Regions from separate parts of the Neorhizobium sp. IRS_2294 genome, predicted to be linked through region 2. Evidence: predicted binding sites of a transcription regulator. Region 2 holds the regulator's gene; each other region holds the start of a gene.

Region 1 (4,278 bases), 1.6 Mb from region 2:
AGCCGCTGCTACACCTGAGGTCGCCGCAAAGCCCGTCGAAGCAAAGCCCGAGAACCCGCCCGAAACCCCTGCGGAGAAGCCTGCAGAGCGCCCCGCAGAGCCACCTGTCCCGGCCCCCGAACAGACCCAGAGCCCGGAACAGACCGGTAAAGCTCCTGAAGAAACCATCCCGACCCCCACTCCCAAGCCGGAAGAACCCGCAGAACAGAAGCCCGCTGCATCGAGCGACGACGGCAAGACTGAACCTGCCAAACCGGACGCCGCCAAGCCAGACGACAAGGCACCGCAGGACAAGGCCGCTGATGACAAAACTCCGGCCGACAAGCCTGCGGACGAAAAGCAGGAACAGGCCGAGACCCCGCCTCCTCCGCCTCTCGTCGAGGAAGACGCCGCAGAACTGAAAGCCTGCCTTGCAGACCTCGGTGCCATCGGTGCCAAGTTCGAATCCGTCAAACCGATCGACGACGGCAATGGCTGCGGCATCAAGCAGCCGATCGAGGTGGCGCAGGTTCTGCCCGGCGTCGATCTCGGCGGCGCCACTATGCGCTGCAAGACGGCGCTGACCATGGCCCACTGGCTGAAGGATACGGTCCAGCCCGCGCTCAACATCGCCATGCCGGGCCGCAAGATCACCGGTCTTGTCCCGGGCTCCACCTACCAGTGCCGCCTCAGAAACAGCGCCTCGACCGGCAAGATCTCCGAGCATGGACGCGGCAACGCCTTCGATGTCGCCGCCTTCAAGCTAGACAATGGCGAGAAGGTCGTGATGAAACGGCGTGAGGACGATCACACGCTGGAAGGTGCCTTCCAGATGACCGCCACCGCCGGCGCATGCCTGCATTTCACCACGGTTCTCGCACCCGGCAGCGATGCCGCCCACGAGGATCACCTTCATCTCGACATCATCGACAGGGATGGCGGCTACCGCATCTGCGAGTAGCCGTTGAGGGCCAGGGTCAGGCCGGCGAGGAGCCGGTCAGCCGGCTTTCCTGCGTGCCGATCGTCATGGCATTGCCGCGCCATTCGAACGATCCGGAAAGCCAGCTTCTGATCCAGATTGCCGGCAGCATCACGTCGCGCACCATCATCGCCGGCAGCGACAGGATCGAAAGCCGCCAGCCCTTGGCCCGCGCAAGGGCCAGTTCCGGCAGGTAGGTTGCGGCGAACACGGTTGCGGCCACCGCTGCCGAATTGAGATCCAGCAGGACGGCAGCGATCAGCCCAAGCGTCAGAGGCGGCAGCGCCCCGAGCAGGATCTCCGGCGTGAAGAACAGCGGAAACGTCACCCGCCGCAGCCGGGCCCAGCGCGTCTGGCGCGACCAGATTTCCTCCAGCCCGCGACGCCCGAGCGGCTGCTCGAACGGCGCCGAGACCAGATGGACTTTCTTGCCGTGGCGGTTGACGAGCTTGGTCGACGCCGCGTCCTCGGCAATCTCGGCCGCCAGCGCCTGGATGCCGCCGGCCGCATCCAGAAACGGCTTGTGCCACAGCATGCTCTTGCCCTGCGCAAAGCCGAGCCCTAGCGCCTCGCCGACATATTGCCAGCGCGCCTGCAGCGTATTCAGGAAAGCGCATTCCACTTCGGCCCAGAACCCGTCCGGCCGCGATCCGATCGGTGTCGAACACACAAGCCCGGTATCGGCGCGCCATCCGGAGACGAGGTTCTGGATATAGTCCTTCGGCATCAGCACGTTGGAATCGGCAAGCACCACCCATTCGTGGCGCGCCGCGTGCCAGCCCTTGGCGCAGTTGTTGAGCTTGGGATTGGCGCTGATCCGGTCGTCGCCGATCAGCAGCCGCGCCGGCACCGCGGGATGCGCGGCGATTGCGGCACGGATTTCCCCGATGATCGGATCGCCCTCGTCCTGCACGCAGAAGATCAGCTCGTAATCGGGCCATTCGAGCTTGAATGCATGCGCAAGCGTCAGGCTGGAATAGGCCTCGATGCCGCGCACCGGAATGACGATCGAGACACCGTCCGGCGTGATCACCGCCGGCGTGTCGCTCGCCTTGTCCCGATGCGAAAGTCGCCGGCCGGCGATAGCGATGCTGAAGAGATTGATCGCCAGAAGGGCCATGGCGAGTGTCGCAAGAACAAGATCCATCCTGATGTTCCCGATGGCCGGCCCCGAATCGTCGGGTCACCGCCAGTGCCTGAAGAGTAAGGGCAAGCAGACCATTTCGGTGTGACAGACGCATGACGTTGCCCTTCACCCGCGAAGGCGAGAGGAAAGGACGATCCGGAGAAAACCCGCTGAGAACTATAAGGCCTAGAACAACCCCTCGATCAGCCCATCCGCGTTGAGATGGATCCGCTCGGCCGAAGGCGCGCTTGGAAGGCCCGGCATGGTCATGATCTCGCCGGTGATCGCCACGATAAAGCCGGCGCCGGCCGACAGCCGCACTTCGCGCACATGCACCACATGCCCTTCCGGCGCACCGCGCAGGTTGGGATCGGTGGAGAACGAATACTGCGTCTTGGCGATGCAGACCGGCAGATGGCCGTAACCAGCACTTTCCCAGGCCTTCAGCTGATCGCGCACCGCCTTTTCCGCCGTCACCTCGCCGGCATGATAGATCTTGGTGGCGACCGCCTCGATCTTCTCCATCAGCGGCATGTCATCAGGATAGATCGGCTTGAAGGCGGCGGCGCCGCTTTCGGCCAGTTCCACCACCTTGTAGGACAGTTCCTCGATGCCGGCGGAACCTTCCGCCCAGTGACGGCAGAGGATCGCCTCCGCGCCGTGATGCGAGACGTATTCCTTGATCGCCGCCACTTCCGCATCGGTATCCGAGATGAAGTGGTTGATCGCGACCACGACCGGCACGCCGAACTTGCGCACGTTTGCGATGTGACGGCCGAGGTTCGAACAGCCGCGCGTCAGCGCCTCGACATTCTCGGCTCCCAGATCGTCCTTCTTCACGCCGCCATTCATCTTTAGCGCCCGGATGGTCGCAACGATCACGGCCGCATCGGGCTTCAGGCCTGCCTTGCGGCACTTGATGTCGAAGAACTTTTCGGCCCCCAGATCCGCTCCGAACCCCGCTTCCGTCACCACGTAGTCGCCAAGCTTCAGCGCCGTCTTGGTGGCGATCACGGAATTGCAGCCATGGGCGATGTTGGCGAACGGCCCGCCATGCACCAGCGCCGGATTGTTTTCCAGCGTCTGCACCAGGTTCGGCTGCATCGCGTCTTTCAAAAGCACCGCCATCGCCTTGTCGGCCTTGATGTCGCGGGCATAGACCGGCGAGCGGTCGAACCGGTAGCCGATGACGATATCGCCGAGCCGCTTTTCAAGGTCGGCCAGATCCTGCGCCAGGCAGAGGATCGCCATCACTTCGGATGCGACGGTAATGTCGAAGCCGCTTTCGCGCGCAAAGCCGTTCGACACGCCGCCAAGCGAGGTCACGGTCTGGCGCAGCGCCCGGTCGTTCATGTCCATCACCCGCCGCCAGGTGATGCGGCGCGTGTCGATGTCGAGCGCGTTGCCCCAGTAGACATGGTTGTCGATCATCGCCGACAGGAGATTGTGCGCAGAGGTAATGGCGTGAAAGTCGCCGGTGAAGTGCAGGTTGATGTCTTCCATCGGCACGACCTGCGCATAACCGCCGCCGGCCGCCCCGCCCTTGACGCCGAAGCAGGGCCCAAGCGACGGCTCGCGCACGCAGATGACGGCCTTCTTGCCGATCCGGTTCAGTCCGTCGCCAAGCCCGACCGTGGTCGTCGTCTTGCCCTCGCCCGCCGGCGTCGGATTGATCGCCGTCACGAGGATCAGCTTGCCATCGGGGCGGCCCTGGAGCGAGCCGATGAAATCGGCCCCGATCTTCGCCTTGTCATGGCCGTAGGGCACCAACGCCTCGGGAGAGATGCCAAGCGACGCGCCAATGTCCGCGATCGGTTTCTTTTTTGCCGCGCGGGCGATCTCGATGTCGGATGGAACGGGGGCCATGCTTGTCTCTCGCTTGTTGGTTTGCGTGAACCTTGGCCACAGCCGCTTCCCCACGACAAGCCCGGAACGGGAGCAGCGCCCTGATTATGCACACTACAACGCGCTCATCCACACACCAAAGTTGCAATTTAATTCGATACAATCTTATATATCTCTGATCCATGGGGGATCGAGGGGGAACGACCAATGAACCTTATTCTCTGCTGCGACGGCACCTGGAACACGCCCGACGATATGGATGGCGGCCAGCCTAGCCCGACCAATGTTCGCAAGATTTACAATGCGGTCGCCGACAAGGATGCCGCTGGCATCAAACAGGATGCCTACT
Region 2 (4,278 bases):
GGCTCGGTGCCTCGAAGATGCAGACCATCTTCCACCATGTCCTGCCGCTTGCCATGCCCGGTATCCTGACCGGTACGATCATCGGCCTCGCGCACGCCCTCGGCGAAACGGCGCCGCTCCTCTTGATCGGAATGGTCGCCTTCGTGGCGAACTATCCGACCACGCCGATGGATCCGTCGACGGCACTGCCGGTACAGATCTACATGTGGGCCAACGAGGCGGAACGCGCCTTCGTTGAACGAACCTCGGGAGCGATCATGATCCTGCTCCTGTTCCTGATCTTGATGAATGTTGGCGCAATTCTCTTGCGACGCCGCTTCGAACGGCGTTGGTAGAGGAAGGGGGAAGCAATGAACATGATGTCAGAAGCTGCAGTTGAGAAGGCGCTGGACAAGAAAATGAACGACGTTGCATATAAGATGATCGGCAAGGATGTCTCCGTTTATTACGGTGACAAGCGCGCTCTTTATGACGTGAACCTGAATGTCCGCCAAAATACCGTCACTGCTTTGATCGGTCCGTCCGGCTGCGGCAAGTCCACCTTCCTGCGCACGATGAACCGCATGAACGATACGATCGAGGGTTGCCGCGTCACCGGCAAGATCACGCTCGACGGCGACGATATCTACGACAAGGAAATCGACGTCGTGGAGCTGCGTGCCCGGGTCGGCATGGTGTTCCAGAAGCCGAACCCGTTCCCGAAGTCGATCTACGAGAACATTGCCTACGGTCCCCGCATCCACGGCCTTGCCCGTGGCAAAACGGAAATGGACGCGATCGTCGAGGCAAGCCTGCAGCGCGCCGGCCTCTGGGCAGAAGTCAAGGATCGCCTGCATGAAGGCGGTACCGGCCTTTCCGGCGGTCAGCAGCAGCGCCTTTGCATCGCCCGTGCGATCGCCGTTTCGCCTGAAGTCATTCTGATGGACGAGCCGTGCTCGGCACTCGACCCGATTGCTACGGCCAAGGTCGAGGAACTGATCCACGAACTGCGCGCCAACTACACGATCGTGATCGTCACCCACTCGATGCAGCAGGCGGCCCGCGTTTCGCAGCGCACGGCGATGTTCCATCTCGGCCACCTGGTCGAGGAAAACGATACCGACAAGATGTTCACCAATCCGGATGACCAGCGCACCCAGGATTACATCATGGGCCGCTTCGGCTGATGCGGGCGCAGAGCCCGTCAGCCGCAACTGCAGACATCAAGGATCAGACACATGGTTTCGACCCATATTCTCTCGGCCTATGACGAGGAACTGAAATACCTGAACCGCCGGATTTCCGAAATGGGCGGTCTCGCTGAACAGATGTGCGGAGATGCCGTGCGTGCGCTCGTCAACTCCGACTCCGCACTCGCCCAGAAGGTCATCTCCGACGACGTCATTCTCGACCACGCCGAGCGCGATATCCAGGACAAGGCGATCGTCACCATCGCCAAGCGCCAGCCAATGGCGGCCGATCTTCGCGAGATCATCGGCACGCTGCGCATTGCAGCTGACCTGGAACGCGTCGGCGACCTTGGTAAGAACACCGCCAAGCGCGTGCTCGCCGTGCAGGGAACAGGCGTCCCGCGCAAGCTCGCCCGTGGTCTGGAGCATCTTTCCGAACTGGCGCTGGTGCAGCTCAAGGACGTTCTTGATGTCTTCGCCAACCGCTCCGCGGAAAAAGCCGAAATCATCCGCCAGCGCGATGAAGAGATTGACGCGATGTACACCTCGCTGTTCCGCGAACTCCTCACCTACATGATGGAGGATCCGCGCAACATCACCACGTGCACCCATCTCCTGTTCTGCGCCAAGAACATCGAGCGCATCGGCGACCACGCGACGAATATCGCCGAGACCATCTACTACATCGCGACCGGCGCACAGCCGGAGGGCGAACGTCCGAAGGACGATACGTCCAACATGCTCGGCTCCGCCGGGACATGATGCAGCTCTCCCGAAATCGCCTGCCGGTTTCGGGACGATAACTGCCAAAACCAATGACCTGAAGCAGCGCGAGCGGATCTGGCGGATCTAAGTGCGGTTCGGGACGAGTGACGGAGCAAGTCGGAATGCAGCCGAAGATCGCAGTCGTGGAAGACGAAGAGGCCCTCAGCGTCCTCCTTCGGTATAACCTGGAGGCCGAGGGTTACGAGGTCGATACCGTGCTTCGCGGTGACGAAGCGGAAATCAGGCTTCAGGAGCGCGTTCCGGATCTTCTCATTCTCGACTGGATGCTGCCGGGCGTTTCAGGCATCGAACTCTGCCGTCGCCTGCGTATGCGGCCGGAGACGGAACGCCTGCCGATCATCATGCTGACGGCGCGCGGCGAAGAAAGCGAGCGCGTTCGCGGGCTTGCCACCGGCGCAGACGACTATGTGGTCAAGCCTTTCTCGACGCCGGAACTGATGGCCCGCGTCAAGGCGATGCTGCGCCGTGCCCGACCGGAGGTCCTTTCGAGCGTCCTCAAATGCGGCGATATCGAACTCGATCGCGAAACCCATCGCGTTCACCGCAAGAGCCGCGAAGTTCGCCTCGGGCCGACAGAGTTTAGACTTCTGGAATTCCTGATGGCCTCACCCAGCCGCGTCTTTTCGCGCTCGCAGCTGCTCGACGGCGTCTGGGGTCATGACATCTATGTCGACGAACGCACCGTCGACGTGCATGTGGGGCGCCTGCGGAAGGCACTCAACTTCTCCAACATGCAGGATGTCATCCGCACGGTCCGCGGTGCCGGTTACTCAATGGAAGCCTGAGCACCGCGTCTCCTAGCCGGCAGCGTCATGGCAATCACACCGGTCACGACGCAGGCGAGACCGAGCCAGGCTGTCGAGGCAAGCGTTTCGCCGAGAAACACGACGCCGATGCCAACGCCGATCGGCACCCGCAGATAGGCCTGCGCCGTCGTGCCGACGGAGCCCAGCGTCTGCACCAGCCGGAAATAGATGACGAAGGCGAGCGCCGTCGAAAATACCGCGAGCGCCAACAGGGCGAGCGTCGAGTCGGTGCTGGGCGTCAGCGTCCAGGGTCTGTCGACCACGAGGCTCACGGGAATGAGGATGGCCGCCCCTGCGATCAGCGATCCCGCGGCGGGCATCATCGGGTCCAATCCTTTAAAATTCTTGCCGAAGATGGCAGCCGCCGCATAGCAGATCGTCGCCGCCACGATGGCGAGTTGCGCCCAGAGGTTCTCGCCCGAGCCGGCAAGCGCCTCCATGCCGACGATCAGGCATATGCCGACAATGCCTGCGGCAACTCCAAACAGCTTGGCCGCAGAGACGCTTTCATGGCGGGTGATCAGCGCCGTCAAAAGAAAGGCGAAGATCGGCGTCGTTGAACTCAAGATGGTGGCAAGGCCCGCATCGGTCGTCTGTTCGGCCCAGGCGATGAGGGTGAAGGGGACCGCGCTGTTGAGGCAGGCCTGAACCGTGAAAAGCTTCCAGGTCTGCCGGTCGGTCGGCAGCTTCAATCCGCGAAGGCGTAGTGCCGCAGCGAGAATGAGCCCGGCGACCAGTGTTCTGACGGCAATAAAGGTGACAGGCGAAATCGTCTCCACACCGACTTTGATCAGCGTGTAGGACGCGCCCCAAAGCGTCGCGAGCGTGAGGAGCAGCAACAGATCCGTTGCCATGCTTGTTTTGGTGTCCGCCATTCCAGTTCCTGTCCCCATGAATGCAATCTCCGCCCCTCTTAGCGGAACCAGGAAAAGAAATGCTTCGACGACGGCCGAACCGTTGACCGCTGACGGCAAAGTTTTCCGGTGCTAGAACTGGATCATGCCCAATATGGTTTCAGGAAATACGATTGCGGAAGTTGCAAGCCTGATCGGCGATGCTGCACGCGCCAACATGCTGTCCGCGCTGATGGGCGGACAGGCGCTGACGGCGGGCGAACTGGCACGCCACGCCGGCGTCACCGCGCAGACCACCAGCGGCCATCTCGGCAAACTGGCGCAGGCTCGCCTGATCGAGGTTGAGAAGCAGGGCAGGCACCGCTATTACCGACTTGCCTCTCCGGAAGTCGCGCACGCGATCCACGCGTTGATGGCAGTCGCCGCGGATGGGCCGAAGCGCCATCATCCTGTCGGCCCGAAAGACGAAGCGTTACGGCTTGCCCGCACCTGTTACGATCACATGGCCGGCCGTCTCGCCATCGCGCTCGCCGATGCCCTAACAGGAAGCGGCTACATGCTGCTCGGCGATGGAGCCGGCCTGATCACCGACGAGGGCAGACGGTTCTTTTGTGATTTCGGGATCGATCTCGAACAGCTGACCCGTTCGAAACGCCCGCTCTG
Region 3 (4,278 bases), 1.2 Mb from region 2:
TGGATGAGGCGCGACGAATCGATGGCATGGAGACCATCAAGCCTCAAACCGTGGCGCTTTTTCGTCCAGATCGGCGTTGACCAGTCGAACTGCTTCCTGCGGTCCTTCGGGATGATCGAAGACAGCCAGTCTCAAAGCCACAAATTCCGCTCCGTTTTCGGCAACCTCGAGCGCCGAGGAAATGTCCGTGCCGCCCATGGCGATGCAGGGAATTTCCACCATCGAAGCCCACCATTCCGCAAGCGCGACGTTCTTCGGATGCGCCTCCGGCTTGATGTCGCCATCGAGCTTGCCGAAGAAAATATAGTCGGGGCGGCGCTCGCCCACTTCGAGCGCCGTGTGACGCTCGGATGCACCACCGGCGCCGACGATCATCTTCGGGCTGAATTTCTCGATCGTTTCTTCCAGCTCTTCCATCGAACCGGCCATATGCAGGCCATCTGCCTTGACGCGACCTGCGACGCGGCTGTCTCCGGCGATCAGCGCTGCGGCACCCGCGGCCTGGATCATCGGCACCATGAGTTCGGCGCGGTCCTGGAACGCGGTATCGTCTTCATCGTATTGCGGCAGGATCACCGAGGCGACATCGCCGCCCGCAAGCGCCTTCTCCAGTCGGTCCGCCTGCGCTTTCGCATCCGCATCCTGCGGCACGATCAGCACCAGACGGCAACGCTCTTCCTGTTTCTTCATGTTTCTTCCCATGCAGCGAACCGCAACCCGGCGATCCGCACTCGTTTTCTCTTGAATGATTCGATAGACCGGAAGGATTGCGCAATCAACCGCTCATCCCATCTGCCCGCCTCAACGGTGCAAGCCTGAAGTGCCCATGCCAGACATATTTTCCTCCGATACGCTCAGCCTCGCCTTCTTTGCAGCAGCGGTGCCCGCCGTGATGCTGGTCGGGCTTTCCAAGGGCGGCATTGGCGGCGCGATCGGCCTGATGGGCATGCCGCTGATGTCGCTTGCCGTCGACCCGGTCAAAGCGGCGGCGATCTTCCTGCCGATCCTGATCCTGATGGATATCGTGGCGCTTTGGTCCTGGCGCCATTTCAACGACAGAAAAACCCTGCTGATGATCCTGCCGGGCGGTGTCATCGGCATCGCGCTCGGCTGGGCAACATCGGCCTATGTCTCCGACGACGCATTGCGGATCGTCATTGCGGCAGCAACGATCTTCTTCGCCCTCCGCTACTTCTGGCAGGTCTACGGCCCGGCTAAGAACCGTCCGGCCGCCGCACTGCCGCATCGTCCGGCGGCCGCCACGTTCTGGGGCGCGCTGTCGGGCTATGCCAGTTTCGTGGCGCATGCCGGCGGCCCGCCCTTCCAGATCTACGTTCTGCCGATGAAGCTGGATCCTAAGAAATACACCGGGGCCAGCATCCGCTTCTTCGCCATCGTCAACGCCGTCAAGATCATCCCCTATTTCCTTCTCGGCGCATTGGGGGCCGAAAACCTGACGATCTCGGCGACATTGCTGCCGGCAGCCCTGGTCTCGACCATGCTCGGTGCCGCGATCGTCAAGCATCTGAAGTCGGAAGTGTTCTATCCGATGACCTACGCGCTCGCTCTCGTTGCCGGCGTAAAGCTACTGTGGGACGGCCTGCCGATCTGACCGGTCCATCCAAACATCATAAAAAACCCAATTACAATAAGGCCTTCCGCCGGTCGCGAGACACGAAAACGGTTGATGCTTCGTCAAGTTATGCTTAGCTTCAAACTATGACACTCGATCCGTTTTCAGCCATTGCCGATCCGAACCGGCGCCATCTCCTCGAAGAGCTGAGACGCGCGCCGAAAACCGTGAATGAACTTGCACAAGGACTGCCGATCAGCAGGCCGGCCGTCTCGCAGCATCTGAAAGCACTGCTGGACAGCGATCTCGTGACTGTCACACCAGAGGGAACGCGGCGCATCTATGCCGTGAACGGCAGCGGCTTCACCCGGCTCAACCTGTGGCTCGACCAGTTCTGGACGTGAATTCTGGCCGCGACTGTGACGTTACGACCAGAACTATTGCTTTTAGTCTTGGAATTTATCGTGCCGCTGTGGGCACCCTCTCACGAATGTACGTGAGGCGCGTGGCGCTTTTGATCGCCTAATGACGGGTGTCGGTCTTTAACCGCTCCACCTCGTCTTTGATGCGCAGCTTGCGGCGCTTGAGCTCTGCGATCTCACGATCGTCGGCGGATGGAGATGCGAGAACGGACTGGAGTTCCTCTTCGAGGTCGCCGTGCTTCTTTTCAAGCGATGCGATATGCGCCTGGACGGTCATGTGGCATGTTCCTTCCTTAGGTACCTGCCTTGGCACTCCTCTGAGCCAAGGCTTCAGGTTTGCAACAGAAGTGTGACACGGTTGGTCCGCTTTGTCGAAGGAGAAATCATGGTCTCTCAGCGGCAAATTCGTGGCGTCGGCTAACTTCCAGTTAACGCGGTTTGATGGTAGGAGCTTGCGGATGAAGCCGGGGTTTGCAAAAAGCCGGCGTAAAGAATGGGGACTGAGCATGCGTGATCAGGAACAGGCGGATAACCGGCTGGTACTCGCGAAACTTCGCCAGGAACACGAAGATTACGACGCCGCGATCAATGCCATGATCAAGGTCGGCTGTGAGGCTCTTCGCATCCAGCGCATGAAGAAGAAGAAGCTGGCCATCAAGGACCGGATGACCCAGATCGAAGACCAGATCATTCCCGACATCATCGCTTGAGTTCACCTTAAAGGGCCTGGAATGTCAGAAAGACCCGCAGTCGCCATCATCATGGGCAGCCAGTCCGACTGGGAGACCATGAAGAACGCCGCCGACACGCTTGATACGCTCGACATCGGTTACGAAGCACGGATCGTCTCGGCACACCGCACGCCGGACCGGATGTACGAATTCGCTAAGAGCGCCCGCGACGAGGGCTTCAAGGTCATCATCGCCGGTGCCGGCGGCGCTGCCCACCTGCCGGGCATGACAGCGGCCCTGACGCCGCTTCCGGTGTTCGGCGTGCCCGTCCAGTCAAAGACCATGAGCGGAACCGACAGCCTTTACTCGATCGTGCAGATGCCCGCCGGCATCCCCGTCGGCACGCTGGCCATCGGCCGAGCCGGCGCGATCAATGCCGCCCTTCTTGCTGCAGCGGTGCTTGCCCTTTCCGACGATGACCTTGCCGACCGACTCGACGCCTATCGCGCGCACCACACCGCATCGGTCGCCGAATATCCCATCGACGAAGCACCCTGAGAAACATCATGACGATCCGCACCATCGGCATAATCGGCGGCGGCCAGCTCGGCCGCATGCTGGCGATCGCTGCCGCACGCCTGAACTACCTCATCATCATCCTTGAGCCGCAGGCCGACTGCCCGGCCGCCCAGGTCGCGAACGAACAGATCACGGCGGCCTACGACGACAGGACGGCGCTGGCCGATCTCGCCAGCCGCTGCGACGTCGTGACCTACGAATTTGAAAACGTACCGGTCGAGGCAGCCGAGTTCCTGCAGCAGTCGGTTCCGGTCTACCCGCCGGCCAAGGCCCTGGAAGTGGCGCAGGACAGGATTGTTGAAAAGCAGTTCCTCAACGGCTGCGGCATCGAGACCGCAAGGTTTCACGCGGTCGACAGCCAGTCCGATCTCGAAGCGGCACTTGCAGACTTCGGCGGCAAGGGTGTCTTGAAGACCCGCCGCATGGGCTACGACGGCAAGGGCCAGCGCGTGTTCCGCTCCAGCGACGACAAGGCCGATGGCGCCTATGCGGACCTCGGCTCGGTGCCGATGGTTCTCGAAAGCTTCGTGCCCTTCGATCGCGAAATCTCGATCATCGCCGCGCGCGCCAAGGACGGCACGGTCTCCTGCTACGATCCGGCCGAGAACATCCACCGCAACGGCATCCTTCATACCTCCACCCTGCCCGCGACCATTCCAGACACGACCGCGCAGACCGCGCGCAGTGCCGCCGAAAAGCTCCTCGCTGCCCTCGACTATGTCGGCGTGATCGGCATGGAATTCTTTGTGATGGCCGATGGCACCCTGATTGCCAACGAGATCGCACCGCGGGTGCACAATTCCGGTCATTGGACAGAGGCTGCCTGCGTGGTCTCGCAGTTCGAGCAGCATATCCGCGCGGTGGCCGGCGCAAGCCTCGGCGATCCGCGCCGTCATTCCGATTGCGTGATGACCAACCTGATCGGCGACGACATCCTCGACGTGCCCGGCTGGCTCGCGAGGACCGACGTGCTGGTCCACCTCTACGGCAAGACGGAATCCCGCCCGGGCCGAAAAATGGGCCATGTCACGGA

Evidence for each region. The regulator PhoB, encoded in region 2, activates phosphate uptake and scavenging genes when phosphate is short. The targets are predictions, from matches to a motif close to TGTCATNNANCTGTCAT.
Region 1: ACQY1K_RS11465 (ceramide glucosyltransferase) is a predicted target of PhoB. The motif match lies at 2,187-2,203, and genes of this name have one in related genera.
Region 3: ACQY1K_RS13420 (YdcH family protein) is a predicted target of PhoB. The motif match lies at 2,334-2,350, and genes of this name have one in related genera.

The regions. Positions count from the first base shown of each region.
Region 1 covers NZ_CP191439.1:2,381,270-2,385,547, forward strand. Annotated here, with positions in the region: gene ACQY1K_RS11460 (extensin family protein) at 1-940, shown strand, start outside; gene ACQY1K_RS11465 (ceramide glucosyltransferase) at 957-2,105, opposite strand; gene ACQY1K_RS11470 (formate--tetrahydrofolate ligase) at 2,271-3,950, opposite strand; gene ACQY1K_RS11475 (DUF2235 domain-containing protein) at 4,137-4,278, shown strand, end outside.
Region 2 covers NZ_CP191439.1:382,024-386,301, forward strand. Annotated here, with positions in the region: gene pstA (phosphate ABC transporter permease PstA) at 1-335, shown strand, start outside; gene pstB (phosphate ABC transporter ATP-binding protein PstB) at 351-1,166, shown strand; gene phoU (phosphate signaling complex protein PhoU) at 1,218-1,931, shown strand; gene phoB (phosphate regulon transcriptional regulator PhoB) at 2,057-2,740, shown strand; gene ACQY1K_RS01955 (DMT family transporter) at 2,722-3,636, opposite strand; gene ACQY1K_RS01960 (ArsR/SmtB family transcription factor) at 3,761-4,278, shown strand, end outside.
Region 3 covers NZ_CP191439.1:2,755,336-2,759,613, forward strand. Annotated here, with positions in the region: gene ACQY1K_RS13400 (tetratricopeptide repeat protein) at 1-28, opposite strand, end outside; gene ACQY1K_RS13405 (thiamine phosphate synthase) at 37-690, opposite strand; gene ACQY1K_RS13410 (sulfite exporter TauE/SafE family protein) at 827-1,612, shown strand; gene ACQY1K_RS13415 (ArsR/SmtB family transcription factor) at 1,720-1,977, shown strand; gene ACQY1K_RS13420 (YdcH family protein) at 2,096-2,272, opposite strand; gene ACQY1K_RS13425 (YdcH family protein) at 2,502-2,705, shown strand; gene purE (5-(carboxyamino)imidazole ribonucleotide mutase) at 2,727-3,224, shown strand; gene ACQY1K_RS13435 (5-(carboxyamino)imidazole ribonucleotide synthase) at 3,233-4,278, shown strand, end outside.